Regions from separate parts of the Ensifer sp. GW823-FHT05D09 genome, predicted to be linked through region 2. Evidence: riboswitches for the same ligand, from Rfam matches in the RefSeq annotation. Region 2 holds a riboswitch; each other region holds the start of a gene.
The links. Region 2 has a riboswitch for thiamine pyrophosphate ahead of thiB (thiamine ABC transporter substrate binding subunit). Riboswitches for the same ligand answer to the same signal wherever they lie in the genome.
Positions count from the first base shown of each region.

Region 1: it holds a riboswitch for thiamine pyrophosphate, as region 2 does, so the genes downstream of both, thiC (phosphomethylpyrimidine synthase ThiC) here and thiB (thiamine ABC transporter substrate binding subunit) in region 2, are expected to answer to the same signal.
Region 3: it holds a riboswitch for thiamine pyrophosphate, as region 2 does, so the genes downstream of both, AC1Q80_RS15040 (ABC transporter permease) here and thiB (thiamine ABC transporter substrate binding subunit) in region 2, are expected to answer to the same signal.

Region 1 is NZ_JBXAIA010000005.1:383,774-394,025, forward strand. It holds gene thiC (phosphomethylpyrimidine synthase ThiC) at 1-1,685, opposite strand, end outside; TPP riboswitch at 1,780-1,911, opposite strand; gene AC1Q80_RS17660 (sigma-54-dependent transcriptional regulator) at 1,987-3,351, opposite strand; gene AC1Q80_RS17665 (sensor histidine kinase) at 3,355-5,223, opposite strand; gene AC1Q80_RS17670 (dicarboxylate/amino acid:cation symporter) at 5,453-6,778, shown strand; partial or broken gene AC1Q80_RS17675 (cupin domain-containing protein) at 7,007-7,195, shown strand; gene AC1Q80_RS17680 (helix-turn-helix transcriptional regulator) at 7,229-7,945, opposite strand; gene AC1Q80_RS17685 (glutathione S-transferase family protein) at 8,022-8,633, shown strand; gene AC1Q80_RS17690 (aldose 1-epimerase) at 8,736-9,620, opposite strand; gene araH (L-arabinose ABC transporter permease AraH) at 9,628-10,252, opposite strand, start outside.
Region 2 is NZ_JBXAIA010000006.1:258,204-268,455, forward strand. It holds gene AC1Q80_RS19015 (argininosuccinate synthase) at 1-796, shown strand, start outside; gene AC1Q80_RS19020 (multidrug effflux MFS transporter) at 877-2,115, opposite strand; gene AC1Q80_RS19025 (MarR family winged helix-turn-helix transcriptional regulator) at 2,112-2,591, opposite strand; gene AC1Q80_RS19030 (ABC-F family ATP-binding cassette domain-containing protein) at 2,671-4,497, opposite strand; gene AC1Q80_RS19035 (thiamine diphosphokinase) at 4,501-5,151, opposite strand; TPP riboswitch at 5,328-5,445, shown strand; gene thiB (thiamine ABC transporter substrate binding subunit) at 5,495-6,523, shown strand; gene thiP (thiamine/thiamine pyrophosphate ABC transporter permease ThiP) at 6,555-8,159, shown strand; gene AC1Q80_RS19050 (thiamine ABC transporter ATP-binding protein) at 8,156-8,872, shown strand; gene AC1Q80_RS19055 (M48 family metalloprotease) at 9,166-10,252, shown strand, end outside.
Region 3 is NZ_JBXAIA010000004.1:186,480-196,731, forward strand. It holds gene AC1Q80_RS15015 (TRAP transporter large permease) at 1-816, opposite strand, end outside; gene thiD (bifunctional hydroxymethylpyrimidine kinase/phosphomethylpyrimidine kinase) at 806-1,615, opposite strand; gene thiE (thiamine phosphate synthase) at 1,612-2,274, opposite strand; gene AC1Q80_RS15030 (hydroxyethylthiazole kinase) at 2,261-3,001, opposite strand; gene AC1Q80_RS15035 (ABC transporter substrate-binding protein) at 2,998-3,942, opposite strand; gene AC1Q80_RS15040 (ABC transporter permease) at 3,980-4,723, opposite strand; TPP riboswitch at 4,864-4,966, opposite strand; gene AC1Q80_RS15045 (class I SAM-dependent methyltransferase) at 6,178-7,413, opposite strand; partial or broken gene AC1Q80_RS15050 (lysozyme) at 7,538-7,993, opposite strand; gene AC1Q80_RS15055 (hypothetical protein) at 8,917-10,113, shown strand; gene AC1Q80_RS15060 (ABC transporter permease) at 10,133-10,252, opposite strand, start outside.

The DNA.
Region 1 (10,252 bases), on a different contig from region 2:
GGGCCGCACATCGAGCAGAAATGCGCGACCTTGTGCGCCTCTTTCGGCAAGGTCTCATCGTGGAAGGCGCGTGCCGTCTCCGGATCGAGCGACAGGTTGAACTGGTCTTCCCAGCGGAATTCGAAACGAGCTCGCGACAGGGCGTCGTCGCGGGTGCGGGCGGCCGGATGTCCCTTGGCGAGGTCGGCGGCGTGGGCGGCGATCTTGTAGGTGATCACCCCGGTCTTCACGTCGTTGCGGTCGGGAAGCCCCAGATGCTCCTTCGGCGTCACGTAGCAGAGCATGGCGGTGCCGAACCAGCCGATCATCGCCGCCCCGATGCCGGACGTGATGTGGTCGTAACCGGGCGCGATATCGGTCGTGAGCGGCCCAAGCGTATAGAACGGCGCCTCGCCGCAGACCGCGAGCTGCTTGTCCATGTTCTCCTTGATCTTGTGCATCGGCACGTGGCCGGGGCCTTCGATCATCACCTGGCAATCCCTGGCCCAGGCGATCTTCGTCAGTTCGCCCAGCGTTTCCAGTTCGGCAAATTGCGCCGCGTCGTTGGCGTCCGCAATCGAGCCGGGACGCAGGCCGTCGCCGAGCGAGAACGACACGTCATAGGCGCGGCAGATGTCGCAGATCTCTTCGAAGTGCTCGTAGAGAAAACTCTCCTTGTGGTGATGCAGGCACCACTTGGCCATGATCGAGCCGCCGCGCGAGACGATGCCCGTGACCCGACCGACCGTGAGCGGGATATAGTGAAGCCGGACGCCGGCATGGATGGTGAAGTAGTCGACGCCTTGTTCCGCCTGTTCGATCAGCGTGTCGCGATAGACCTCCCAAGTCAGATCCTCGGCGATGCCGTTGACCTTTTCGAGCGCTTGGTAGAGCGGCACGGTCCCGATCGGCACCGGCGAATTGCGGATGATCCATTCGCGGATGTTATGGATGTTGCGCCCGGTCGAAAGGTCCATGACCGTATCGGCGCCCCAACGCGTCGCCCAGACCATTTTCTCGACCTCTTCGGCCATCGAGGAGGTGACGGCGGAGTTGCCGATATTGGCGTTGATCTTCACGAGGAAATTCCGGCCGATGATCATCGGCTCGGATTCCGGGTGGTTGATGTTGGCCGGCAGCACGGCGCGGCCGCTGGCGATCTCCTGGCGGACGAATTCCGGCGTGACGTGATCGGGGATCTGGGCGCCGAAACTTTCCCCGTCGCGCGATGTAGTGCGCGTGGCGTCGCGACCGAGGTTTTCGCGGATGGCGACAAACTCCATTTCCGGCGTGATGATGCCGGCGCGCGCATAGGCAAGCTGCGTCACGGCGCGCCTTCCGGTTGCCCGCAGCGGTGCATGACGGAAGGGGAAGGTCGGTGTCAGCCGGTCGCCGGTGGCAAAACCGTTATCCTCGGGCCGGACGCAACGACCGTCATAGGCCTCGACATCGCCGCGCGCGATGATCCAGTTGCGCCGCGGTCTGGGCAGCCCGTCCTCAATGCGGATGTTGGCGTCTTCGAAGGTGTATGGCCCTGAGGCATCATAGACCGTGACTGGCGGCTCGCCCGAGGTCGGGTGCAGGGCAATCTCGCGCATCGGCACCCGGATGTCAGGATGGATCGTGCCGGATTTATAGACCTTCTTCGAAGCGGGAAGCGGGCCTTTGGTGACGGAGAGGTCTGCGGGTTTGGTGGCAATATTCATGATGAGGCTCCAAGTTTGCGGTTGGAGACCCAGTTCTGAAGCCGGAAGGAAAAGACAGGTTCGCCCTAATTCCCGCTGAAAGAACGGAATCGTGGCGTCGATGTCTGCACCGTCCCTACGCCAGTATGAACTGGATCAGGTTCAACGGGTCACTGCGCCTCGGTCGGCAACGCCGATCCGACCAGCAGACTCTCAGCCCCTTGACGGGACCCCCCTGGTGAATATCGAGAGATAGCCATCGATCCGGATGCGCCGTCAAGCGCTAATCCGAAGGTTGTACCCTTCGACTGTTGATCGCTTGCTAGCGTCCGGGCTTCTCGGATGCCGGTCGCTCGGCATAGTCGGCGCGGTTGATGCCGTGCCGCTGAAGCTTGTCGTAGAAGGTCTTGCGCGGAATGCCGAGCACCTCGATCGTCGCCTTGACGTCGCCGCGCTGCGCCCTCAGCGCCTCCTTCAAAATCTCCGCTTCGTAGCGCTCAAGCCGCTCGGGAAGGGCAGCAGCGGATGCTGTCGGGCTGGCGGTCGCTTGTCCGAGGGGACCCTCGACGCCAAGGGCGACGCGTTCGGCGAAATGCGAGAGCTCGCGCACATTGCCAGGCCAGGAATGCGACAAGAGGTGGTGGCGCACGGCAGGCGAGACGTCGGGCACGTCACGCTTGAAGCGCTGCGCCGCCCGCGTCAGGAAATGCGAGAACAGCAGCGGGATGTCGTCGCGGCGCTCGCGCAGCGGCGGGATCGACAGGGTTACGACGTTCAGCCGGAAATAGAGATCCTCGCGAAAGTCGCCGCGCTGGGCCGGATCGCCGAGATCGATCTTGGCCGCGGCGATGACGCGGATATCGACGGGACGCACCACGTTGGTGCCAAGCGGGGTGATTTCGCGGGCTTCCAGCACGCGCAGCATCTTGACCTGCGTTGCCGGCGGCATCGCCTCGATCTCGTCGAGGAAAAGCGTGCCGCCGCTCGCATGCTCGATGCGGCCGATGCGCTTCTTCAGCGCACCGGTAAAGGCGCCCTGTTCGTGGCCGAAGAGCTCGCTTTCGATCACCGTTTCCGGCAGCGCGCCGCAATTCAGCGCCACGAAATTCCCATCCCGGCGCCGGCTCCAGTTGTGCAGCAGCGTCGCCACCACTTCCTTGCCGCTGCCGGTCTCGCCGGCGACGAGCACGTCGACGTCGGTGTCGGCGATATGTCGCAAGGTCTGGCGCAGCCGTTCCATGACCGGCGTCTGGCCGATCAGCGGCAGGCTTTCGCCGGCCGTTTCGGCCGCGCGCTTCAGCGCGCGGTTCTCCATCACCAGTCGGCGTTTTTCGAGCGCGCGGCGCGCGCTTTGGACAAGACGGTCGGCAGCAAAGGGTTTCGGAATGAAGTCATAGACGCCGTCCTTAAGGGCCTGCACGGCCATCGGAATATCGCCGTGGCCGGTGACCAGGATGACGGGAAGGTCGGGGTCGAAGCCGGCGACCCGGCGAAACAATGTGAGGCCATCGATCCCCGGCATGCGAATATCGCTGATGACGATACCGCCAAAGTCGGGGTCGAGCACGGCGAGCGCATCCGCCGCACCGGGAAAGTCTGTCACGCTCAGGCCGGCAAGCTCGAGCGTCTGCTTCATCGCCTTGCGCAGGTCGCTGTCGTCGTCGACGAGGCATACGGATTGCTGCATCGCTCAGGCCCTCTTCAGACGGACGGTGAAGACGGTGCCCTCAGGCCCGGTCTTGACGTCGATGTCGCCGCCGTAGTCGACGACGATCTCCTTGGAAATGGCAAGGCCGAGTCCGAGACCCTGATCCTTGGAGGTGTTGAACGGCGTGAACAGGTCTTCAAGGATATCGGGCCTTATGCCCGGACCATTGTCGGCGACAACAAGCAAAACAGTATCGTTGGGACCGTTTTCGCAACGGACATGGATCTCGGCATCTGGCCGATCGCCGAGGGCTTCCAGAGCATTCTGCAACAGGTTGATCAGCACCTGCTCCAGGCGGATACGGTTGCCGAGCACACTGAGCCCGTTGTCGGGCAGGTCGATGACGATCGCGTCCATGCGACCGGCAAAGCGGCTGCGCAGCAGCATCCGCGCGCCTTCGATCACCTCACGCACCGCCGTCGGCTCGGCAACGAAACGGCCCTTGCGCGCAAAGCTTCGCAACTCGTCGGTGATGGTGCCGACACGCTCGGTCAGCGCCGCGATGCTTTCGAGGTTTTCGACCGCGGTTTCCTTCTGTCCGCGGTCGAGGAAGGTGCGGGCATTGTCGGCATAGGCGCGGATGGTCGCGACCGGCTGGTTTATCTCGTGGGCAACGCCGGCCGCCACCTGCCCGAGGATTGCCAATCGGTTGGCCTGGACCAGTTCTTGTTGCACCGCCTGCAGCTTTTCGCCGGTGCGCCGGTGGTCGGCGATTTCGGTTTCGAGGTGATCGCGGGCGAGGCTGAGATCCTGTGTGCGCTCGGCAACGCGACGCTCGAGTTCATCGCGTGCGACCCGCTCGTTGGCCGCGACCAGCGTCAACGACTGACGCCGGCGAAGGAGAAATGCGGCAAGCGCCAGCAGCGGCACGAGGGCAGCCAACGCCAGCAGCCGTGCTTCGCGACTCGCTGCGCTCAGAGCGGCATCCAGCGGCGCCAGTTGCTCCAGCCGCCAGCTGGTCGAGGGCACCATCGTCTCGACCCTCAGGAATTGCTTCTCGCTGCTACCGGGCAGGAGCGCTGTCAGCATGCTTGATCCGTCGCTTGTCGGCTCAATCCGGCGGAACGGCAGGGGCAAAAGGGATGCATCGCCGAACTGCAGGCTCTCGCGGATGGCGGCAAGACGATCCCCGGGGATGTTGCGGGTCGTCATGAACCGCCAGGACGGGAAGCTGGTAATCAGCACGATGCCGCGCCTGTCGGTGACATAGACTGGCTTGCCGGAGGCGAGCCAGTCGGCCTCGACTCCATCGAATTCGAGTTTCGCGACCACAACGCCGATCGGGCCGGCGGGTCCGTCGACCCGTCTGGAGATGTAAAGACCGGGCCTTTTGCTGACATTGCCCATGGCGAAATGCTCGGCCTTGCCGTCGCGCATCGCCATGCGGAAATATTCCCGGAACGCGTAGTCATTGCCGACGAAGCTGGTCGGTTCGCGCCAGTTGCTCGCCGCAATCGCCACGCCGTCGAGACCGATCGCGTAGATCACCGCCGCGTCCGTGTTGGCGGCGAGCGCCTCCAGCTTTTGGTTGAGCCGCTGCAGCGGTTGCTCGCCGTCTTTTTCGAGGGCGGCCTTCACCTCGACATCGTCGGCCAAAACCAGAGGCAGAGCGCGCTGCCGCTCAAGCACGGCGCGCAGCAGCGACGCCTTGAGATTGGCGTCGATGCGGCTCTGGATGTCGACGGTCTCGAGCGCCTTGTTTCGCCCATATTCGCCGGCGACATAAAGTCCGGTCGCCAAAAGAGCCAAAGCCATCGCAGCGTAAATCAGCCAGGCGCGGCGCATGTGCCGGTCAAGATCGGCTGGTTTCGTGGTGGGCGAGGCAGGCGTAGACATGGCGGAATTGTGCATGTTTCCGCTCATATTTCCAGGTATTCTGTGCGGATATCCGCTCAAATATTTGTGTGCCTAAGCCGGTTTCCAATAAAACATATCGATATTTCAATGGGCTGGTCGTTCGCGCTGCGATCTGGCACGCCCATTGCAAATGACATCCTCATGACAGCCCGAGCTGTCGCGCTTCGGAAATAGGGCCCGGGAGGCCCGGCATGACGCCGGACTGGGCCAAGTGGAGGATATCATGATTATCGACCAATCCGCGGAACCGCGCGGCAAGACACCTTTCTATCGCCACCTCTACGTCCAGGTTCTGGCGGCAATCGCCGCGGGCATTCTGCTCGGCCATTTCTATCCCGAGATCGGCACGCAGCTGAAGCCGCTCGGCGATGCCTTCATCCGGCTGGTGAAGATGATCATCGCGCCCGTCATCTTCCTGACGGTTGCCACCGGCATTGCCGGCATGACCGATCTTGCCAAGGTCGGGCGGGTCGCCGGCAAGGCAATGATCTACTTCCTGACCTTCTCGACGCTGGCGCTGATCATCGGCCTTATCGTTGCCAACGTCGTGCAACCGGGCGCCGGCATGCACATCGATCCGGCATCGCTCGACGTCAAGGCGGTCAGCTCGTTTGCCGAAAAGGCGCATGAGCAGTCGATCACCGGCTTCCTGATGAACATCATCCCGACGACGCTCGTCGGCGCCTTCGCCGAAGGCGATATCCTGCAGGTGCTGTTCATTTCCGTCCTGTTCGGCCTGGCGCTTGCCATGGTCGGCAAGAAGGCCGAGCCCGTCGTCGACTTCCTGCATGCCCTGACGCTGCCGATCTTCAAGCTGGTCGCGATCCTGATGAAGGCGGCACCGATCGGCGCCTTCGGCGCCATGGCCTTTACCATCGGCAAGTACGGCGTCGGCTCGATCGCCAATCTCGCCATGCTGATCGGCACCTTCTACGTCACCTCGTTGCTCTTCGTCTTCGTCGTGCTCGGAGCGGTCGCCCGCTACAACGGCTTCTCGATCGTCGCCCTCATCCGCTACATCAAAGAAGAGTTGCTTCTGGTTCTCGGCACTTCTTCGTCGGAAGCAGCCCTTCCGGGCCTGATGAACAAGATGGAGAAGGCCGGCTGCAAGCGTTCCGTCGTCGGGCTGGTGATCCCGACCGGCTATTCCTTCAACCTCGACGGCACTAATATCTACATGACGCTGGCCGCGCTCTTCATCGCCCAGGCGACCGACATTCCGCTGTCGCTCGGCGATCAGGTGCTGCTGCTGCTGGTGGCGATGCTGAGCTCCAAGGGGGCGGCCGGCATCACCGGCGCCGGCTTTATCACGCTTGCGGCCACCCTTTCGGTGGTTCCGGCGGTGCCGGTCGCCGGCATGGCGCTGATCCTCGGCATCGACCGCTTCATGTCGGAATGCCGGGCTCTCACCAACTTCGTCGGCAATGCGGTTGCGACCATCGTCGTGGCGAAATGGGAAGGCGAACTGGACGAGACCCAGCTTGCCGCAACCCTTGGCGGCCGGGCGCTGCCGGAAGGTTCCGTTCAGGGCCTGCAGCCCGCCGAATAAAGCTGCCTCCCAGGGCAAGACCGCATTTCGGTGCGGCAAGGCGTGCTCCACCTTCGGGTGGGGTACGCCTTTTTCGTTTGTGGGATTGCCGCGCAGGGTTGCCGACCTGCTCTGGAGTATCGATCCGGCAACACGGGCGCCTTCACCGGTCTCTACTGCGCCACCGACCAGCTCACCGTCGGCAAGACGACGCCGCTTGCGGAATAACCCACCGGCGTCGAGCGCCACAAGGGCGACAAATGCCTCCATGTCGTTTCGGGCACGCTCAACATCCACGTGCCCGACGCGGAAGGTCAGGACTGGTTCGAACTCAACCCGCTCGACGGCTTCTACATTCCGGCCGGAACCGACCATCAGTACGACAACATGTCGGGCGAGCAGGTTGAGCCCGTCTTCGGCGTGGCGCCGGATTACTGAGCGCCGCTCCAATGCGGTATTGGCGGGGTCGGCCTATCCCTTGCGGTGGGCCGGCGCCGCGTCCGGTGTCCCGGCATTCATCCGGGCGATGAAGTCGCGCAGCATCGGTACGCGTCGCGGCCGGAAGCTCTCGTCCGTCGTCCTGACTTCGGCGATGCGATCGATGCGAAACTTGCGGAAATCCTGGCGCAGGCAACACCAGCCGAGCAGTACAAGAACCTGTTCGAGATAGACGATGCCAAGCGGCAGCACGCGCCGTTCGCTGTGTTGTCCCCCGGCGTCGACATAGTCGATGACGATGGCTTGCTCCTGCCAGCAGGCTTCGCGTAACAGGCCGACGTCGATATCCGGCACGGCCCTCTGTTCGAAACGATGAACCTGCGAGACCGCATGGATGGTCTGCTGCTGCAACCGGTCGGGCAGAGTGGCAGTTATCTTCGAAAGCACAGCTGCAGCAGCGCGTGCGAGCTCTGGCTCGCCCATGTGGCGGACTTCGCCGAGCCCCAGCACAAGCGCTTCGATTTCAAGGCGCGTGAAGGTCTGGGGCGGAAGGGCGATATCTTCCGTCAGGCGATAACCGAAGCCGCGCTCGCCGTCGATCACGGCACCGGCCGCGCGCAGGCTGTCGATGTCGCGGTAGAGTGAGCGCAGCGATACGCCGGTCTCTTCCGCCAGCCGCGCTGCGGTGACCGGCTGCGGCAGGCTGCGAAGCGCCTGGAGAAGACGAAAGAGACGATCGCTGCGTGCCATGACCCTACTGACGGAAATTGACAGTTGGGTCGATCTATAAAGAGGGCAGACAGAAACCGCAATCGAGGTCCTTTCCATGTTGACGCTCTATCACGCTCCGCGTTCCCGCTCCTCGCGCATCATCTCGCTGCTTCGCGAGCTGGATGCGCTCGACAAGGTCAACATTGTCATCGTTGACATCACCCGCGGCGACGGCAGCGGAGCGAAGGATCCGAAGAACCCGCATCCGGATGGCAAGGTGCCGCTGCTCGTCCATAACGGCGTCGTCATCTGGGAAAGCATCGCCATCATCCAGTACCTGACCGATCTGTTTCCGGAAAAGAAACTCGCGCCGCTTGCCGGCGACCCCAAGCGCGGCTGCTATCTGAGCTGGCTTGCCTGGTATGCCGGCGTGGTCGAGCCGGTGCTGATCGCCGAAGCGGCCGGCCTTTCGCATCCCTATCTGCAGGCCACGTTCCGTGGTTCCAAGGAGATGGCGGATCATTTGGAGACGGCGCTTACTGCGAGCCCCTATCTGATGGGCGATGGATTCTCCGCTGCCGACTTGCTGCTCTATTCGCCGTTTGCATGGTACCCGGAAGCAACGCCCGACGTGCCGGCCGTCAAGGCCTGGATCGAGCGCTGCGCCGCGCGCCCATCGGTGCAGTGGGCGGCGGACTTCGATGCGTCGCAGCAGGTTGCCGCGTAGGCAGCGAGACGAACGAGCGACTATCCGCCAAGGTGCCGCGTGTCGATTGTGACGCACGGCGCTCTGGTATTCGAGCCGGCTGATCAGGCGCGCCGTTCCCCTTCAACGCCCTTCCGAAATCAGGCGCGGCGTGAGCGTCATCGTGCCGGAAAGGCTTTGGCCGCTCTGAACAACGGAAAGACCGCCGAGGCCAGGAAGATGATGGCCGTTCGGCAGATGTGTCATCGGCTCGAAGCAGAAGAAGTCGGCGTCCTCAGGCGTGTAGAGCATGAAGTGGCGGAAGGGCGCCTGCGCTTCGATCTCCAAGCAAAGATCTTGTTCCGGCCACTCGATCATGGCCTTGCCGTCCCAATCCTCATAGGCGTTGTTCAGCCATTGGCGCGGGAGTGGATTGCCGCCTTCGAAGTCCAGATTGCGCAGTATCGGCCCCGGCTGATCCGGTAGGTGGCCGGCACGCTCGGTCCAGAAACGATCGGCCTTTGCCGTCAGCCGCGTGCCTGCAGTTTTCGGGAAAAAGGGATGATGTCCGAGGCCCATCGGCAGCGCCAGGCCCGACCTGTTGGTGACAGAAAGCGTGATCGTCAGGTGGCCACCGTCAATGCGGAAATGTTGAACGGCGTCATAAGCATAGGGGCTTGGCGCAATTGCTTCGTGCACGTAGCGCAGGCATGCCTCGGTTTCGCTGTGTGGGGCCACTTCCCATGTCGCCAGCCAGCCGTCGCCATGCAGATAATAGGGGTCGCCGGCGTTCCTCAGGAGGGCGTGGCGATGGCCGAAGAAAGTGAACGCGTTGCCCTCCAGCCGATTGCCAAAGGGAACGAGCGGAAAGCTTGCCTCAGTGCCATGGCGCTGAGACGCGAGACCATCGGTTCGTGCAGGACGAAAGATCGGGATCCCGCGATAGGTGCCGGAGAGGATCGCGCCGCCGAAGCGGCTCAACTCGATCGAAAGCGCACCGTTGTTGAGCCGCAGAATGTCCCCGGACATAGGGCAGCTAAGCCCGCCGTCCTGCCGCCGACGAGCGCAGGTTGTCGAGCAGCACGGCGAGCAGCAGGATCAGGCCGCGCACGACATATTGGTAGAAGGCCTGGATGTTGAGCAGGTTCATGACGTTTTCGGCAATGCCCATGATTAGCACGCCGACGATCACGCCGGTCATCGCCGCACGACCACCGGCAAGCGACACGCCGCCGAGCACGCAGGCAGAGATGACGGAAAGCTCGAGGCCTGTCGCCGCGTTCGGCTGGCCCGAGGTGATGCGCGAGGCGAGCAGCACGCCGGCAACGGCGCAGACGAGGCCCTGCAAGGCGAAAATCCAGATGCGCATGCGCGCGACATCGACACCCGCAAGCCGCGATGCCTCCGGGTTGCCGCCAATCGCCAGCGTGTTCTTGCCGAAGACGGTGCGGTTCAACAGGAAGCCGAAGGCTACGAAGAACAGCGCCATGACCCAGATCGGTGTCGGGACGCCGAGGAAGCGCGACAGTGCCAGCTGGTAGAAGCTCGGATCGTTGATGCCGACGGCGCGGCCGTCGGAGGCGATCAGCGCTAGGCCGCGCACGATCTGCATGGTGGCAAGCGTCGTGATGAGCGCGTTGATGCGGAAGCGGGCGATGACG
Region 2 (10,252 bases):
CGACATCAAGATCATCGCGCCCTGGCGCGACTGGTCGTTCAAGAGCCGCACCGACCTGCTCGAATTCGCCGAGAAGCACCAGATCCCGGTTGCCAAGGACAAGAAGGGTGAGGCGCCCTTCTCCGTCGACGCCAACCTGCTGCACTCTTCGTCCGAGGGCAAGGTTCTGGAAGATCCGTCGCAGGAAGCTCCTGAGTACGTGCACATGCGCACGATCTCGCCGGAAGCGGCCCCCGACAAGGCAACCGTCATCAAGGTCGGCTTCGAGCGCGGCGACGCCGTCTCGATCAACGGCGAGCGCCTGTCGCCGGCAAACCTGCTGGCCAAGCTCAACGACTATGGCCGCGACAATGGCATCGGCCGCCTCGACCTCGTCGAAAATCGCTTCGTCGGCATGAAGTCGCGCGGCGTCTACGAGACCCCCGGCGGCACTATCCTGCTTGCCGCCCACCGCGCGATCGAATCGATCACGCTCGACCGAGGTGCTGCCCACCTCAAGGACGAGCTGATGCCGCGCTACGCCGAGCTGATCTATTACGGCTTCTGGTTCTCGCCGGAGCGCGAAATGCTGCAGGCGGCGATCGACCGGAGCCAGGAACATGTCGAAGGCGAAGTGACACTGAAGCTCTACAAGGGCAACGTCATGGTTACCGGCCGCGAAAGCGCCAAGTCGCTCTATTCCGACAAGCTGGTCACCTTCGAGGACGACCAGGGCGCCTACGACCAGAAGGATGCAGCCGGCTTCATCAAGCTCAACGCGCTGCGTCTGCGCACGCTGGCCGCGCGCAACCGCTAAACTGCGAGAGCCTAATACAAAGCCTCCGCGACCTGGGTCGCGGAGGCTTTTTTATGCGTCCTGTTCAGGCAGAGCCGTTGTTACTCAGCCGCCTCCGGCAGGGCCTGCTTGCCATCGGCCGGCGCCGCCGCTGGCGCCAGGCGGACGGTGCGGCGGTACCAGAGATAGCTGAGCACGCAGAGAAGGCCGAAGCTCGGTATGATCGTGCCGAGCGCCAGCACCGGTACGCCGACGACGGCCGCCAGGGCACCGCCGAGAAGGCCGGCGCCCATCTGGATGAACCCCATCATCGCCGAGGCCGTGCCGGCAATATGCGGGAAAGGCGCCATGGCCGCCGTCATCATGTAAGGCATGACGAAGGCGATGCCGAAGGCATAGACGCCGACCGGCGCCATCACCGACAGGAAGCTCGGCTCGAGCGCATGCATGGTGTAGGCAAGCGCCACGCTGCCGATGGCAATGAAACAAAGCCCCGCCGGCACCAGCGCTTGCGGCGTGAATTTCCGCATCAGCAGCCTGACCGTGACGGTACCCGAGAAGAAGAAACCGGATTGCATCAGCATGCCGACGCCAAACTGGGTGGGCGTCAGCCCGACCGTCCCGATCAGGACGAAGGGCAGCATGGTCGCCTGGGCATAGAGCGCACCGACGGCACCGGCGATCACAAGGGTCGAGGAGACGAAGCGGCTGTCGGTCACAAGCTCGCGATAGGCGGCAAGGATCGGGCGCAGATGCCCCTTCGCCGGATCGGGCGTCGCGGTTTCGGCCATGAAGAACTGAACGCTGACACAGGCCATCAGCGCAAAGCCGACCATCAGGAAGAAGATCGACTGCCAACCGAAGAGGCCGAGCGCCAGGCCGCCGAGCGTCGGCGACACCGCCGGGCCGATCGCCAGCATCATGCCGATCATGTTCATGATCCTTGCTGCCTGCAGGCCGGTAAACTGGTCGCGCACGATGGCGCGCGCAACCGTCATGCCCACCGAGGCGCCGATGCCCTGCACCAGGCGCCCGGCAAGCAGAACCGCAACCGACGGCGCAAAGGCCGCCATCAGGCTGCCGGCAAGGTAGATGGCCATGAAGATCAGCGTCGTGCGCCGGCGGCCGATGACGTCGGAAAGCGTGCCCGATACCAGCTGCGCGAAGGCGAAGCCGGCGAAATAGAGCGACAGCGTCATCTTGATTGCCGCCTCGCTGGAGGAGAAGGCCCGCACCAGTTCGGGCATCGCCGGCGTATAGAGCGCCATGGAAACGGGGCCGAGCGCCACCAGGAAGGCACCGATGATGCTGGTGCGCCGTTCGCTCATGCGACGCGTCATTCCTTTGCACCCTTCTCCTTGCCGGCGACGCAGGGGTCGAGGCGGCGCAGATTGTCACGCAGGATGCGCAGGTTGCCGCGCAGCATCTCGCGCGTCGCCTCGTCGAGCCCAGCCGTATAGGCATTCATCATTTCACGCAGGCCCGCCATCAGCTCGGCGAGCAGCGGATCCGCCTTGTCGGTGATGACAACGTTCTTGGCCCGGCGGTCGGCCGGGTCGGGCATCCGGGCCACAAGCTCCATTGCCTCCAGCCGGTCGAGATAGGCCGACAGCGTCATCGGCTCTATGCCCATGCGCGTGGCGATTTCCGCCTGCTTGATGCCCTCGGTCAGCGCCACCTGGATCAGTGTGCGGGCTTCGCCTGGTGTGATGCCGAGGTCGAGCGCGTTGACCTTGCGGTCAAAGGCGCCGCGCAGAAGGCGGGAGACATCGGTCAGCAACATGCCGATGGTTTCAGATTCGAGTTTTGTCGGCATCAGGATCGTTCACAAGAGATATAATAAGCTTTCCTTATCATACTCCTTGCCAACTTTCAACGCGGGGGGCCGGTGAGCCTCAGCCTTCCAGTTCCTCGCGCAGCATCTCCAGCTCCAGCCATTCCTCTTCCATGCGCGCGAGATCGCCGCGAAGCTTCTCCAGCTCCTGCGCCAGCTTCGCAAACGTGTTCGGATCCTTGGCAAAGAGATTGGGATCAGCCATCCGCTCCTCGCGCTTGGCAGCCTCCGCTTCGGCCTTGGCGATCTCCTTCGGCAGGTTTTCAAGCGCGAACTTCTGCTTGTAGGAGAGCTTGCCCTTGGCCTTCGACGTTTCGCCTGCAGGGGCCGCGGCGTCGGACACCTTCGCCTTTTCCGCCTTCTCGGCCTTGCGTCGCTCCTCGATCGCGCCCTTGCGCTGCGCCATCATGTCGGTATAGCCGCCGGCATATTCGATCCAGCGACCATCAGGCGCTTCCGGATTGCCCGGCGCGATGGTCGAGCTGACAGTGCGGTCGAGGAAGTCACGATCGTGGCTGACGAGGATGACGGTTCCGGCAAAGCCGGCGACGACTTCCTGCAGCAGGTCGAGCGTTTCGATGTCGAGGTCGTTGGTCGGCTCGTCAAGGATCAGCAAGTTGGTGGCGCGGGCAAGAATGCGCGCCAGCATCAGCCGGGCGCGCTCGCCGCCCGAAAGCTCGCGGATGGGGGTCCGGGCCTGCTCCGGCTGGAACAGGAAATCCTTCATGTAGCCGGTCACATGGCGCTGCTCGCCGTTGACGATCAGGCTCTCGCCGCGTCCGTCGGTCAGGTAATGGGCCAGCGTGTCCTCGAGGTTCAGATCCTCGCGCTTCTGGTCGAGCGTCGCCATCTCCAGGTTGGTGCCGAGCTTCACAGTGCCGGTATCCGGCTCGATTTGCCCGGTCAGCATCTTCAACAGCGTGGTCTTGCCGGCACCGTTTGGACCGACGAGGCCGATCCGGTCGCCGCGATGCACACGGATCGAAAACGGCGCGACGATCGTCCGTTCGCCGTAAGCCTTGGTGATCTTTTCCGCCTCGATGACCAGCTTGCCGGATTCCTTGGCGTCCGACGCAGTCGCCTGGACGGAGCCCTGCGGCCCCTTGTGGCCGCGATGGCGCGAGCGCATGTCCTGCAGCTCGCCGAGACGGCGCATGTTGCGCTTGCGCCGGGCGGTGACGCCGTAGCGCAGCCAGTGCTCCTCACGCTCGATCGCCTTGCCGAGCTTGTGCTGTTCCAGTTCTTCGGCCTCCAGCACTTCGTCGCGCCAGGCCTCGAAATGGCCGAAACCCCGGTCGAGCCGGCGCGACTGGCCGCGATCGAGCCATACCGTCGCGGTCGATACCTTTTCCAGGAAGCGCCGGTCGTGCGAGATCAGCACCAGGGCCGAGCGACTGCGGGTCAGCTCGTCTTCGAGCCATTCGATCGTCGGCAGGTCGAGATGGTTGGTCGGCTCGTCGAGCAGAAGAATATCCGGCTCCGGCGCCATCACGCGCGCAAGTGCTGCGCGGCGCGCCTCGCCGCCGGAAAGGCGCGACGGGTCTTCTTCGCCGGTCAGGCCCAGATGCTGCAGCAGATAGGCGACGCGGTACGGATCGTCGCTCGGACCAAGACCCGATTCCGCATAGGCCTGCACCGTGTCGTAGCCTTCGAAATCCGGTGCCTGGGGCAGGTAACGGACCGTCGAGGACGGATGGCGGAACACCTCACCCGATTGCGCCTCGGCAAGACCGGCAGCGATCTTCATCAGCGTCGATTTGCCGGAACCGTTGCGCCCGACAAGGCAGATGCGATCACCCGGCTCCACCTGCAGGTTGGCGCCGGCCAGAAGCGGCGTGCCCCCGAAGGTGAGGAAGATATCGTCGAGTTTCAGAATGGGAGGCGCCAAGGCTCAGGCTCCGGAAAGGTCATAGGGGCGAGCGAGAACAATCGCCCGGCCGGTGTCGAGGGAAATGCGAAGGGGACCCTCCGCAACATTGGAAACGGTGCGGGACGACCCGAACGGCAAGGTGAAATCGGTCAGCGGATAGCGCGCATTGACGATCGTCAGGCCGAAGAGATCGGTCAGTCCGAGGATCGAAAACAGACTGCCCTTCGGCAGATCGATCTCGATCTCGCCTGAAAGCAGCGGATAGGCCTCTTCCTCGCCCGACGTCATGAACACCGGCAAGCCGCGTTCGGCCAGCGAAGCGGCCTGAAGCAGGTGCAGGAAGGCATGATCGCTGCGGGATCCTCCGAGCGCACCGGCAAAGATCAGGGCTCCCGCACCGCGCGTAAGCGCAGCCTCGACGGCGATTTCACCATCGGTTGCAGCCTTGGCGGCGGGATAGGGTTCGCGCGGGACGCCGGCAAACTCGGCAAGCAGCGTCTCCTCGGTCGAATCGAAATCGCCAACCCAGACATCGGGGATCACCGACAGGGTGCGCGCATGCCGCATGCCGCCATCGGCCGCAACGAAGCGGCTGCCGGCAAGCTGGCGCGCAAGGCGATCGGTAAGGGTCAGTGCACCGCCGAGCAGAATGGTGAAGGTGGATCGGGCCATGGCAAAGCCCATAGCGCAAAGGCACTGCCAAGGAAAAGCAAGAAAACCGAACGAGGGGGCGATCCGGCGATTTTGCGTTGATGTCATCAGGCTTGGCAGCATCGGCGGGCGTCGGGCTGCTGGATACCGCGTTCAAACTCCGCTTGCCATCAAACCGTCACGGCGGTAAATCTCTACCCGCTCTAACGGGGTGCCTTCCGACCACATGCTGGCCGAAGGCTGAGAGGCGTTTAACGCCAACCCGCGGAACCTGATCCGGCTCATACCGGCGGAGGGATTAGACGCGATCGGATCGATACGCCCTTTTCCCATGCAACATTATTTTTAGGGAGAGGTGCCTGCCATGTCCAAATCATCGCAACTGAAGTTCCTTAGCCGGCTAGCGCTTGCCGCTGCCGCCAGCCTTGTCTTTACGACCGGCGTGTCTGCCGCAGACAAGACTCTGACCGTCTACACCTATGAGAGCTTCATCACCGAATGGGGCCCGGGCGCCAAGGTCGCCGAAGCCTTCGAGAAGACCTGCGAATGCAAGGTCACCTATGTCGGCGTCGCCGATGGCGTCGAGCTTCTGACCCGCCTGAAACTCGAGGGTGCTGCCTCCAAGGCTGACATCGTGCTTGGCCTCGACACCAACCTCGTCGCCGAAGCCAAGGCCACCGGCTTCTTCGCGCCGCACGGCATCGAGGCCAAGGACGTCAAGGTGCCCGGCGACTTCACCGACGACACCTTCCTTCCCTATGATTACGGCCATTTCGCCGTCGTCTACGACACCCAGACCCTGAAGACCCCGCCGAAGAGCCTGAAGGACCTGGTCGAAGGCGACCCGTCGCAGAAGATCGTCATCGAGGATCCGCGCACATCGACGCCGGGTCTCGGCCTGCTCCTGTGGGTCAAGGCCGTCTATGGCGACGAAGCCGGTGCCGCCTGGGCCAAGCTCAAGGATCGGGTTCTGACCGTGACGCCAGGCTGGTCGGAAGCCTATGGTCTCTTCACCAAGGGCGAAGCACCGATGGTGCTCTCCTACACCACGTCTCCCGCCTACCACATGGTGGCTGAGAACACCGACCGCTACCAGGCGGCCGAATTCTCGGAAGGCCACTACATCCAGATCGAAGTCGCCGGCATGACCAAGAGCGCCAAGGAGCCGGAGCTTGCCAAGCAGTTTCTCGGCTTCATGACCGGTCCGGAGTTCCAGTCGATCATCCCGACCACCAACTGGATGATGCCTGTCGCCGCCACCAAGGAGCCGCTGCCTGAAGCCTTCGGCAAGCTGGTCAATCCGGCCAAGACCTTCCTGCTGCCGTCGGAAGACGTGGCGGCAAACCGCAAGGCCTGGATCGACGAATGGCTCGCAGCCATGAGCAAGAACTGAGGCGAGCTTGTTTGCGCCTGCCGAAAACAGGATCACGATCACCGCCGGGACTTTAAGTCTCGGCGGCATCCTTCTGTTCGTCTGTCTGGCGGTCGCAGCGCTTCTGTTCCAGGCCGGCGGCTTCGGCAATGGCGTGCTGTTCGATGCCTATATCTGGCGGGTCACGCGCTTCACATTGCTGCAGGCGAGCCTTTCGACGCTGCTCTCGGTTCTGCTCGCCATTCCGATCGCCCGCGCACTGGCGCGTCGGGCGCGTTTTCCCGGCCGCGTCTGGGTGCTGCGGCTCATGGCCCTGCCGCTCGGCCTTCCTGTTCTGGTCGGCGCCCTGGGCTTAATCGAGATCTGGGGCCGGCAGGGTGTGCTCAATACGGCTCTGGCCGGGCTCGGGCTTCAACAGCCTGTCAGCATCTACGGCCTCTTCGGCATCCTGCTTGCTCACGTCTTCTTCAACATGCCGCTGGTCGCACGCCTCTTCCTTGCCGGGCTGGAGCGCATCCCCTCGGAATACTGGAGAACCGCCGCCAATCTTGGCATGCCGCCCGCCGCACTCTTCCGCTTTGTCGAGTGGCCGATCCTGCGCGGATTGCTGCCAGGTGCCGCCGGCCTCGTTTTCATGCTTTGCGCCACCAGCTTCACGCTGGTGCTGACGCTCGGTGGCGGGCCGGCCGCCAGCACCATCGAGGTGGCAATCTATCAGGCGCTACGCTTCGACTTCGATCCTCAGAGGGCGATTGCACTCTCTGCCCTGCAGATTGTCATGACCGGCGCGCTGCTCCTGGTCCTCGCCCGTGTCGCGACGGAGCCGGCGCAAAGCGTCACCGGCGGTCGAGCCTCAATGCGGTACGATGCAGACACCGGCCTCTCCCGCCTGTCCGATACCGGCTGGATCCTGTTCGCGCTTGTCTTCATCGGTGCGCCACTGACCGCCGTTGTCGGTTCCGGCCTGCGCGCCGACCTGGCGAAGCTGGCGGGCGATCCGACCGTGCATCGCGCCCTCATCACCAGCATCGCCATTGCTGTCGGCTCGGCGTTGCTTTGTGTCGGTATCGCCGCCGCGATGATCCGGGCCGCTGGTACCGTCACGGCGGGTCGCCACGCACCCACCTTGGCAAGGTTTTTTGCAGGCGCAGTCACGGCCAGCACCTCCCTGGTTCTGCTCGTGCCGCCGGTCGTGCTTGGAGCGGGCTGGTTCCTGTTTCTGCGCCCCTTCGGCGATGTCGCCCGTTTTGCCCCCGCCATCGTTGTTGCCATCAATGGCTTGATGGCGTTGCCCTTCGTCCATCGGATCCTGGCCCCGGCGATGGCAACCCATGCGGCGCGCACCGACAGGCTGACAGCAAGCCTCGGCATCCGCGGCCTCCATCGCCTGCGATGGATCGATCTGCCGCCGCTGAAGAAACCATTGCTGATGGCCTTTTCCTTCGCCATGGCGCTATCCCTCGGCGACCTTGGCGCCGTGGCGCTATTCGGCTCGCAGGACATGATCACGCTGCCATGGCTGCTCTATAGCCGGATGGGCAGCTATCGCACAGCGGATGCAGCCGGGCTGGCGCTATTCCTCGGCTTGCTCTGCCTGGTCTTCACCATGCTCGGCACGGCCGGCGACAGGCGCGTGCCGGAAGGACGTAACGCATGAACCCGGAAAGCGCGGTCGAGCTCGTCGGCGTCGATATCCTCTACGACACAACGGCGCTTCACTTCGACTGCACCGTTGCGCCAGGCGGCATCGTCGCGGTCGCCGGCGCGTCCGGGTCCGGAAAGTCGACGCTCTTTCACGTCATCGCCGGCTTCGAGGATCCGGATCGGGGCGAGGTTCGCATTCTCGGCAAGACTATGTCGGAACAGGCACCGTCGGAAAGGCCGGTATCCGTCATCTTCCAGGACAACAACCTGTTTGCACATCTCGACATCGCCACCAATGTCGGTTTCGGCATCAGCCCCTCGCTTCGCCTTTCCGCGGGTGATCGGGCGCGGATAGATGATGCCCTTGGCCGCGTCGGGCTCGACGGTTTCGGCAAGCGGCTGCCGCCGACACTGTCCGGCGGCGAACGTCAGCGTGTGGCGCTCGCCCGCGCCCTGGTGCGACATCGCCCGCTGTTGCTGCTGGACGAGCCTTTTGCCGCTCTCGATCCCGGCATGAGGGCCGGCATGCGGGCGCTGCTGCGGGACCTGCATCGCCAGGAGAACAATACGATCCTGATGATCACGCACCATCCCGATGACGTGAGGGCGCTGGCCGATAGCGTGCTTTTTCTGGACCAGGGGCGTATCATCGCCCATGATCCGGTCGAACGCTTCCTCGAGCGTCGCGACATGGCGGCGATCAACCGCTTTCTCGGCAACGAGTAATGCGGCTTAGAATCGTGCCGTACGAGGCACTTCGCCACAATTTGACCGTCGCGCCATGCGACGCGCGGATTATCCGGCGCACGAGGCACGAATATTCGCGTATCCGTTGCCGTGATACCACGGGGCAACTATTTCTGTCGGGGTAAACTAGGCAGGTGGCGCTGAAATGGATACAGCAAGACCTGGGCTGGAATACGCGTGCCGGAGCGGACCTATCCGGCTGAAAAAGTAAGACTTTCAACGCCACAGAGTTCCCAGGGTGGAGTGGCGTTGGACGGGAAACGGGCTGAGGCATGGAAAGTCATACAGTCAGAAACGACCGGTTCCCGCCCAAGCGCGGAGGCCTCCGGACACGTGCTGTGGTTGCATTGCTCGCGACAACGCTGCTTTCCGCCTGCCAGTCAGTGATCGAGCAGACTTACGAGCCGACCGTATCGCCGTCCTCCAATCCGCAGATCGTCGACGAAGTCCAGAAGAACGACCCCCGTGCCCAGCTCGGCGCGCGCGAACACCCGCGCATCGTCGCCAGCTACGGCGGAGAGTACAAGGATGCAAAGACGGAGCGGCTGGTCGCCCGCATCGCCGGCGCGCTGACGGCCGTTTCGGAAAATCCGCAGCAGTCCTACCGCATCACTATTCTCAATTCTCCGGCGATCAACGCCTTTGCGCTGCCCGGTGGCTATCTCTACGTCACTCGCGGCCTGCTAGCGCTCGCCAATGACGCGTCCGAAGTTGCAGCCGTGCTGTCGCATGAAATGGCACACGTCACCGCCAATCACGGCATCGAGCGCCAGCAACGCGAGGAGGCGGAAGTCATCGCCAGCCGCGTCGTCTCCGAAGTGCTCTCCTCGGATCTCGCCGGCAAGCAGGCGCTGGCACGGGGCAAATTGCGGCTGGCCGCCTTCTCCCGCAACCAGGAGCTCCAGGCCGACGTCATCGGCGTGCGCATGCTCGGAGAGGCGGGCTACGACCCCTATGCGGCGGCGCGCTTCCTCGATTCGATGGCCGCCTACAGCCGCTTCTCCGCCGTTGATCCGGAAGCCGACCAGAGCCTCGACTTCCTCTCGAGCCACCCGAATGCGCCGCAGCGCGTCGATCTCGCGCGCCGACACGCGCGCGCCTTTGGCGCCGAGGGCACCAGCGGTGACCGCGGGCGCGATTATTACCTCGCCGGCATTGACGGACTGCTTTATGGCGACAGCCCGCAGGAGGGCTATGTCCGCGGCCAGACTTTCATGCACGGGCAGCTCGGCATCCGCTTCGATGTGCCGGCCGGCTTCCAGATCGACAACAAGGCGGAGGCTGTCCTGGCAACAGGCCCCGGCGACGTGGCGGTCCGGTTCGACGGCATTGCCGACACGGCCCGCAAGAGCCTGACGG
Region 3 (10,252 bases), on a different contig from region 2:
GATGGCAGTCAGTAGATAACGCGACAGGCCGGACAATGTGGCCGCAGCCATCGCCTCCTCCGGCATTGGCGCACCGAAGGCCACGACGACATAGGCCGCAGCGATGAAGGCATGGGGAAGCGGCGTTCCAGCCAAAATGGCCGCAAGCGCAAGACAGCAGAGCATGAGGCTGGGTGACACCAAGTTTAAGACCTGCGCTGCGCCAACAGCCCAATGCAATCCGATCGCAATGGCCAGCATCAAACCAAACGCGGCAATGCGCTTTTCTGCCAGGTGGCTAAGCACAATCGCCACAATCGCCACGACCGCGCCGGCACTCAACATGGCAGGCCGTAACCCTTCAGACAGACCGAGCGATGGCGAAACACCGCCAAGATCCAGCGCCGCGTGGCCGCTGCCGGATATCAGCACGATGCAGGCAAGCAGGGTAATGGCGCCCGAGAACAATCTGCGCAGGTCGCAGGCGGCAAGCCATCCGGTTCCAGGCAACGTTTGGTCTTTGCTTTCCGCAACGATCTCGGGCAAGCCGCGCGCGGTTGGTCCGTGATCATAGCCATCACCAGGTGCCGATCGCCTCTCGAACAAATCGATCCGCAATGCCCCAGCGGTCGAGGCTAGTGGCAGCCCGATCGAAACAAGCCCGACCAACAGCCAACTCGCCGCTTCTTCGATGCCGGTGAAGCCACTTGCCGCCAGATATCGAAGAGCAACCGAAAGCGTCACTGTCGCGAGCAGAGCAGCAAGCACCAGTGCGCCTGCAAGCTCCAGCGTGCGCTCCAACCACCGCGACAACGATTGCGCCACGCTAGCGAGCATCAGGCTGCCACCAGCGATGGAAGTGATGGACCGGTCCCCGGCCCTGCCCGACCTTCAGATTGCCGGCGGCGACGATGGCGCGGTGCAGATAGTCCTTCGCGGCAGCAACTGCATCGACCAGTGTGAGGCCGCGCGCGAGACCCGCGGCGATCGCTGCAGACAGCGTGCATCCGGTGCCATGATCATTCGTGGTTTCGATGCGCGGCGCCGTCAATCGGATGGGCTCTCCGCCGTCGTAGAAGATGTCGGTTGCCTCGGCCCCGTGCCCATGGCCGCCCTTCATCAAAACAGAATGCGCACCGGCTTTCAGAAGGAGGTCCGCCTGACGGGCCATCTCTGCCTCATCCGTCGCGATCGCACGGCCGGTGAGCAAGGCCGCCTCCGGTAGATTGGGAGTGGCAACCAGCGCCAGTGGCAGAAGCTCTTCTCTCAGCGTGGCAATGGCGTCCGGACGAAGCAAAGCATCGCCGGATGTGGCGACCATAACGGGGTCGAGCACCGCCATCTTGCCGTAACGGCGAAGCCCGTCGGCGATGATTGCAATCGTTTCCTCTCGGGACACCATGCCGATCTTCACGGCGCCGACAGCGAGATCCGAAAACACTGCATCGATCTGCCCCTGAACCATCACCGGCGAGATATCCTCGACGGCGGTCACGCCGCGGGTGTTCTGCGCCGTGATCGCTGTGATGACGCTTGCGCCATAGACACCCAGGGCGGAGAAGGCCTTCAGGTCGGCCTGGATACCTGCCCCGCCGCCGGAATCCGAGCCTGCAATGGTAACAGCGATGGCGGTCATCGTGCGGCCTCCTTCAATGCCCGATCAACGCAGGCACGCAATTCGCGTGTGGCTGCTGCCGGGTCCGCCTCGGAGAAAATTGCGGAAATGACCGCAACGCCGTCAGCTCCTGCGCCAACGACCTCGCTTGCGCGCTGCGCATCGATGCCGGCGATAGCCCCGACTGGGAGCTGCGGCTTGGCGGCGAGAAGCATCGCGCGAAGTCTGGCGAAACCTTCAACCCCGACCGGCCGGTCGGGGTTGTGCTTCGACAGCGTCGCGTAGACGCCGCCGATGCAGGCATAGCCGATCGGCGAGGCAATCGCGACCTGCGCATCCGCATCGTTCTTGACCGTCAGGCCGATGATCGCGGCCTCACCCAGGATCGAGCGAGCCGCCACCGCATCCATATCGTCCCGGCCGAGGTGCACACCATCCGCGCCCGCCGCCAACGCCACATCGACACGATCATTGACGACGAAAGGCACGCCGGTGCCGGCAAGCGCTGCGCCGATTGCCCGCGCCTGTTCGATCATCGCACGGGTGGCGTTCGTCTTGTCACGATACTGGATCAGCGTAGCGCCATTGCGCGCAGCAATGCGCGCCAGATCAGCCAAGTTCGCCGTGTCGGCAAGGCGCGCGTCGACGATGGCATTCAGGCGGTAATCAACCTTGGGCATGGGAGATCCTGGCGTTGGCGATAATATCCTCAGGGCGGAGCGATGCGAGCGCATCGCGGAATGCGACCTCGAAGGTCCCGGGGCCACTCGATCTCCGTGCGGCGATCTCAGCAGCGACGCCGCTGGTCAAAAGCGCACCCGTGGCCGCCTTCAGGCGATCCGGCTCGACGGCCATGAAGGCCGCGATCAAGGCACCCGAGAGGCACCCGGTGCCCGTGACTTGCGCCATGAGTGGGTGGCCGTTCTCAACCCGGGTCGCAAGTCGACCCAGCGTGAGTTCGTCGACGGGTCCTGTCTTGATTTTCAAGACGCCGTTGGCCTCACCGATGATATCCATCTCGCTTGCGTTACCGCGAACAACGGAAGGCCCGGATGCCAGGAGCTCCCTGGCAAAGGCGAGCCGTGATGGCGAATAGTCGCAATGCACGGGATCGACGATCCACGGCTTGCGGGCGTCGTGCGCAACGGCGGTCGCCAGGCGGATCGCGGTGCGGCGCTCCTCGCTCAGCGTCCCCAGATTGACGACGAGTGCATCCGCGCGTCTGGCGAAGGCCTCGACCTCTTCTGTTGATGAAGTCATGGAAGGGATCGCGCCAAGCGCCGCGAGCCCATCGGCCACGAACTTCTGCACCACTGTATTCATCAGGCAATGCAAACGCGGCCGTCGCCGCCGGACAAGAGCCAGCGATGCAGCAGCATTTTCAATGAAACCTGTATCGCCCGTCATCGGATTTCCACCGCGATATCGCCAATATCGGGCGCCTTGCCGATTAGCCCGCTTTCGGCGAGAAAAGCGCCAAACCGCTCATAGCGAACGCGATCGAGCGCGGCCGGCCTTTTGGCGAAGCGCGGCAGCGTGTCCGTGAATGCACTGCGATTGAGCTCGTCATCGAGATTTGGATAGGCCTTGATGAACAGCTTCCAGGCTTCGTATGGATGATTGGTGAGGAAGATTGCCCCCTGTTCCACCGCCGCGAGGAAAGGCCGCAGACGCTTGTCCGCAATCTTTGCCTTGTCGGTGACGAAGACGAGCTCGTCATAGACTGGTACGCCATGTTCCTCGGGAAAAAAGGATCGGCCCTCATGGCCCTCGAGACGCATCTGCGTCAGCTCGAAATTCCTGAAGCCGCCGATCGTTGCATCGACCTTGCCGGCGATCAGCGACGGAGAGAGCGCAAAGTTGACGTTGATTAGTTCGACGTCTTCCTTCTTTAGGCCCGCAGAGGCGAGCATCCGACCGAGCATCGCATCCTCGAATCCGGAAACCGAGAAGCCAATCTTCTTGCCTTTAAGGTCAGCCAAACTGCGGATCGGCCCGTCATCGAGGACGGTGACGGTGTTGAGCGGTGTTTCGACCAGGGTGCCGATGCGAACGAGCGGCAAACCGGCGGCATGATCGAGATAGAGGTTCGGCTGATAATGCACGCCGATATCTGCCTGCCCCGCCGCCACGAGCCGCGGCACGCTGGAAGGATCGGCCGGCGGGACCAACTCGACGTCGAGCCCTGCCTTTTCGAACAGGCCGAGCTGTTTTGCGACAACGATCGGCGCGTGGTCCGGATTGACGAACCACTCGAGCATCACGGTCAGCTTTTCGGCGGCAGCCGCCGAGCCGGCTGAAAAGACGACACCGACAGCTAGGCTGGCAGAGAGCAGAATTTTGCGGATCATGACTAGATGAACACTCCCAATTGATTTCCGGAATTCAGGTTTCTCGCTCCCAGTGCGCGAGTGGACGGGTTGCCTCATCGACGAGAAGCCTGAGGCCGACAGCGAGGACAGCAAGGATGGCCATGGCTGCGAAGACGACATCGGTCTGCATGCGCGCATTGGCCTGGACGATCACGAAGCCAAGGCCGGCCGCGGCGCCAACCCATTCGCCGACGACGGCACCGAGCGGCGCCAGGGGCGCCGCAACGCGCAGACCAGACGCCAGCCCCGGCAGGGCCAACGGCACCCGCACAAGCCTGAGCGCCTGCCAGTGACTTGCCTTGGTCAGCGCGACGGCATCGAGAATCTGCGTATCGGTGCGGCGCAGGCCATCAGAGAAGGCGGAAACGACAGGAAAGAAGGTGACGATCGTCGCCATCACGATCTTCGACACCATGCCGAATCCGAACCACAGAACCAGCAATGGCGCGATGACGAAGACGGGAAAGGCTTGCAGCACTAGCACGAGCGGCCAGACGAGCTTTCCGAGCCTCGGAAAAGCTGCAATGCCGATTGCCGTGGCAACGCCGAAGGCCGTCCCGACCGCGAGACCGGCCAGCATCTCCGCGATTGTCACCAGGCTCTGCTCAAGCAGAAATGCAGGCTGTCGCGCAAACACGGCCAGCACCTCACGCGGCGTCGGCAGCAGGTAGCGCGGCGGCGCGAACACAACCACCGCCACCTGCCAGAGAATGACCAGCACAACGAGGCTGCGAGCAAATGGTAACACCAGTCGCATCGCCGGTCAGCCGACGCGCCAACCCGGACGAAATGCACCCCCGCCGTTCGGCGGCAACTTGGCAAAAGACAGCATCGAACGATCTCCAGACAAACATCACGGAGACCCAGGTGAAAGCGAAGACGCGATTAGTGTGCCGAAAGCGGCTCTTTTCCCGTTCCTACGCCGGCATGACCCGGATCAGGTTCAAGGGTCCGGCTCACCGCCATCTCAGCACTGTGAAGTGCTCCCCTCGGAATATGCCCAGTGTATGAGAGAGATTTAGACGGCTGTCAACAACATGAGACCGACGAAATGGAGTAGACGCCGGGAGTCCATCCCTTCGTGCGATGTGCTGGTTTTTATGCGGTAGAGTCCAGCTTCAGGAAGCACCTCCGCCTGATGTGTTGTCTCTGAACCCGTCAGATCCTTAGTGTTCGGTGGAAGATCCGGTCTTAAGAATTGTTGGATCTGCCTCCGGGATAGTTAAACCTAGAGTCGACCTTACATGACGGGATAGGTTTGCCAGACAAATTAGTGCGGCGGATTTTTAGTTTCAATCAGTAGGAATTCTGCAGTGGTGGTTTCCTTAACTCTCTTTCGGCCCGCCACCGCTTGCGATGCCGACGCCCATTCGCGTGGTCTTCAGGAGCGCGTCTTCCGTTACTTGATGCCGGCTATTCCTGTCACGCCGCCGCCGGTCATTGGAGCGTATAGGGTTCCTACGTCGTGCTGATGAAAATCTGGTAGTGGTCCGGTAGACCTGATCCGAAGCGCGAAGGCGGACCGCAGCATTTCAAGCTCGACCTGCATCATACCCTTCTGCTGCGCGAGATCGATGAGAAGCCGACATCACTATGCAGGAACTCAGCGCCTGACTGACGGTCAAGGGCACCAGAGTGAGATGCCGAAGCAGCAAGGGCGATCGCCTGAACAGCAAAGTGCTACTCAATCATTGGGAAATGCAGACCTCTACCGCCGATATGCGTAGCGACTGATTGACAGCATTTCGTTGCCGACTGGAAGATGAATCGGCCCACTTCGAGACTTTTGTCGAAACGCTGCTTGCCCCACACTGCGAGATAGCGACGCCGTCATTATCGACAATTTCTCTTCTCGAGCCGATGATCCGGGCTAAGGCGCCTGTCTGCCCTTACTGCCACCTTACAGTCCGATCCCCATCCCTTCGAAGCGGCCTTCGCCAAGCTTAGAGGATCTCTACGAGCCGGGCTGTCAGGAAAGTCAACGCCCCGTGGAAACCATCGGCGACTTTCGCGCCACGTTGTTGCCTGAATGCGGAAGTTGCCGCAGGGTGAGATTTCAATTGGACCTCCGCCGCTCTAGGGATTTATCGAACAACAATAGAACCCCAATCGCCCGTGCCCGGATGCGATCGCACCAGTCGGGTCCCAATGGCTGCGCATTCGACCTTGGGCGGCCAAAGGCCCGGCATGGTCGATTGGGACGCGCGCCACTCAGCCTGGCAACCGTTCAAAGACCAAGATTCTTCTTTCCTTGATCGGGGACGGATGGCTCGATACCGAGAAGTGGCCCAGATCAGCGATCAAGCGCACGAGGGCAGCCTGCGTATAGACGAACGTCTGGTCGGCCGTTGCGTTGCTTACACCGATTATTGGAAGATGCTCGAAATCACCTTCGACCGTGGAGAGTGCTTGAAACTTGTTATCGTCGAGCGTTGGGTACTCGATAATCAAGCGCTCTCGCGTGAATTCGACTGCCTTTGCAAGAAAGCGCTTAAAGTCCGGCACATGATGCAGGACGTTGAGGATGAGAACGTCATCGAACTGTTCGTGGAGTTGAATTTCCAGGAAGTTGCCACAGTGTATGAGTGCCTTGCTGTGCATCAGGGACGCGATTGCGGCAGCCGCCTCCCAACGACTGGGCTTCAGCTCCACGCCACATAATTTTGTTGCGCCATGTCGTTCGTAACGCAGCAGAAAATCCCCCAAGGCGCACCCAATGTCTAGTACGCTTCGACCGACAAACGAGCGATCACGGAATGTATTGAAGGTTCGCGCACGTCCTTCGGATACGTGATCGAAATTCGTCGTGTCAGTCGACATGTTTCTGGGCAGCATCACCCTTTGATAGTCGCGTCCGGGCAAATCAATAACAGCTTGGATGGCCGCCCGGCTTGGCGCGGAAATGAAGACGCCGCGAAGGTTGTGGTGGGCAAGAGTGCGATCAGACGGTAGAAATACCGGCGAGCCTTTTTGAGTGAATTCATTTGAGGAATAAAGCACCTCGAAGTCGATGCCCTTTGCCTCAAGCATCTCAAAAGTTTTCTCGTAAAGGGCGAAAAAATCTACGGCTTGTAGAATCTCAACCCACAGGGCGGAATTGTAACCCGTTGATTGCGCGAGCGCTTTCTCAAAATGCTTGCGGCTAGAGGCGCGTTCGATAAGTTCCTCGATCGGCGCCACAATCACAACAGCCTTTTCGATTCTGCCTGACGAAACTATCGTTTCAAGCAACGGCTCCGAGAGGAGGTCCCACTCGCGGAACTCAATCCCGGCGTCCCTAAGCGCTAAGCACCGGTGCAGCAAATTGTAGTGCAGATATCCCCGCTCGGGCACATCGATGTGTGTGGCAATTTGGGATCCGAATGCTTGTGGCTCTCCCTCTTTGGTATGGGCATCCATGAAGGTTGATTTACCAACGTTTGAAGGACCAAGTACAAGGGTTGCCATTCCATATTCTCCACCGAACTGCGACGAGGATGTCATATTATCGGTCGGGGAACGAAACAACATCTTTTGGCATTCCCTTCGAGCGCGATGGGGAAGAGCCCAGAACGGCACTTCTGCGGAGAATTCATCCGGTATCCATAGGCGGCTTCGGTGCGGCCGGCACAACGTTGATCGATACAAACTCACCCTTGGCCCAAAGGGCTGCTTCGGCCGAGCATCGGTTGACAAGTCCCTTGAAGCGCTTGCCGCCGGCATCGACCCATCTCATCAGGCCGGCCGGTACCGCTTCATAGTCGCCAGTGTTCAGCCGTTTCAGGAGCATCGACTTGTCCAGCTTGCCGGTGTTGAATTAGTAGGACGCGAGCACGGCGAACTGATTGCCGGTCGGCGGCACCTTGACCATGCGCGAGTCCCGCTCCTCCAGACTTGGCGAGAGGACCGGCAGGATCTGTTCGGCCTCCACTTCGGTGATTGCCATGCTCGGTAGCACGACCGGAACACCAGCGGTGCTGGTGTGGCCACGGGCGACAGTCCAGATTCGACTGACATTCCGATATGCCATCGTCTTCAGGCCGCCCATTGTTTGACGAGCGCAAGGCTCGCCACGTCAATGCGTCGGCTCATGTTCATGTCGCTACTTTTGTTTTCGTGGGCCAATCCTTTCAACCGTCGGGCTGAATCGTAGGCTGTGGATTTCCAAAATGTCGGTCGCGATCACTTGATGATGCGGTTGCCGGCGCATCGGAAACAGATTTCCGACGCGAACCTCCAGACCATCGATGATTTGATCGACGCTTGCGATATTATGGTGTCGAGCCACGACGAGTTGCACCAGCAGATGACACCAGACCCCAAATGCTCAAGAAATACAACGCACTCAGCGAGGGTCTCGAGCGCGACTAAGGCCGATTACGGCGGGCGTAAGCCCGCGAATGGCTCGCTGACCGGCAGAAGATCTTTGGTGGCGAAGAAGTATACGCAGCTCGCAGTGTTCACTTAACGGGTAAGCGGCATACTCTCGATAGCTGCCGCAGCCCCTTGCCCCCGCCGGCGACTCAGAGCCGCAATCCAGTTCTCCGGACCGCGGTTCTTTCAATGATGGAGCCTTCGATGCGCTGTGATTGCAATGGCCGCAGTTGGCGCCGGCTGAAGGTGTCGTGGTCCGGAAGCGCTGTGCCCTTGGCGGGTCGACAGGCCGCAATGGCAGTGCAGGTCGTGACAAGGGCGCGATAAGAAGCAAAAGACCCCTTTCCTTACGAATAGGCGAAGAGGACCGTACTAAGCGTTCGCATTCACAGACGCGAAGCCTATACCCCGCTTCCAATATTCTTGCCTTGTGAAGGGGCCTTAGTCCCGAATTCAAGGCGGCAAAAGCTTCCCGAGCAATTTTGTTCAGCCTTGGTGTTGAGATCGGGTCACCGGGCGCTAGCCTCACCCGGCAATATGGACTTGCTTCGAGAATGGTGGCTGGACTCACCGTCCGAACAGCCGTGGAGAGAACCAATGAAGAAAATTGCAGTAACCGTGGTCTTCGCCCTCGTGTTCAACTCGGCCATGGGGCAGGAGGTTCCCCCACCGCGAGCTAAAGGTGCCTTGATCGGTCCAGACGGCAGGAACGCTATCTCCTTCGGGAGCTTCCGGGCTCGTGAACACCGCGATACCATTTCAGGTCCTCGCGGAGGTGGTGCATACGTCGGGTTCGCCAAAACCATGACCGCACCAGGAAGCCATGTATTCGGCCCGGCAAATGCCGATGTGACCACTTTGTTCTCGGTAAGAAAGGAACATTACCTCACATCCAACATTGAAGGCGAAGTTTTGACGCAGTTTCTGGTCAACGAGCAAGGACGAAAGGGCGATGCCGCTACCGTTCTGGCATCCACCAGCAAGGTAAAGACCGGAACATCGGAAGATACTGGAGGAGCTCTAGGCTATGAGTTTCGGGCCGCCTTCGTTGATCCCTCCGGATCGGTGCTCAATGCTGTCCACTCCTACGGGCCCTACATGGCGCCGACAACCGATATGTCCGGAGGAGGCGGTTATGGCTCCTATGTTGAGAGCTTTTATGGCACCAATTTCGCCGCTTTTACCGCTGGCGCATATCTCCAGTCTGACGCCTCGACCGGCTGGAAGAATGCGTTTCTGGCGACTGCTGACAGGACAACCGGTAACGCCTATTTCCGAGTGCGCGGGACGGCTGCTCTAGAAAGAGGTCAGCAACCTGGCGACGTGGTTATCGGATCATCGGCTCCCAAAACAATCCGAAATAATGGCGGCGTCCTTCAGATCCGTAATGCCGATGATAGCGCCACTCTCCTTGAAATCTCGGAAGCAGGCGCCCTTGGGCTTCCGTCCGATCCAGCGTGGGCCTCGTACACACCCTTGATCACCTGTGGCGCTGGAATGATTGGAAAGGCTGATACGATCGGCGCCTTTAAGGGCTTTGGCAAGACAATTCACGTTCGGCTTCAAATACGTATCGATGACCTGGCTAGTTGTTCGGAACAAATATCCGTTAGCCTACCCGCAGCCGCCAAGGCCGCACAGGTGTTCGCCGGAAGCTCATTCGTGTCCCGAAAAATGCTCCAAGGTCTTGCCGCGGCGAACAGTACTAACCTCCAAATTCTCGATTATGCTGGCGCCTTCCCTATTGGCTCGAAAGACGAGATAGTCGTGAACGGGACATTCGAAGCCCTATGATCCCAATTGCAGCAATTCTCTAAAGTGACGAGAGCAACTTGCCTCTGATGAACCGCTCACCGAGCAGGCCAAGAAACAGGCAAGTTACAGCGAAAGACAACAGATAGCCCTTGGAGAGCATCGCATCACCGTAGCCTTC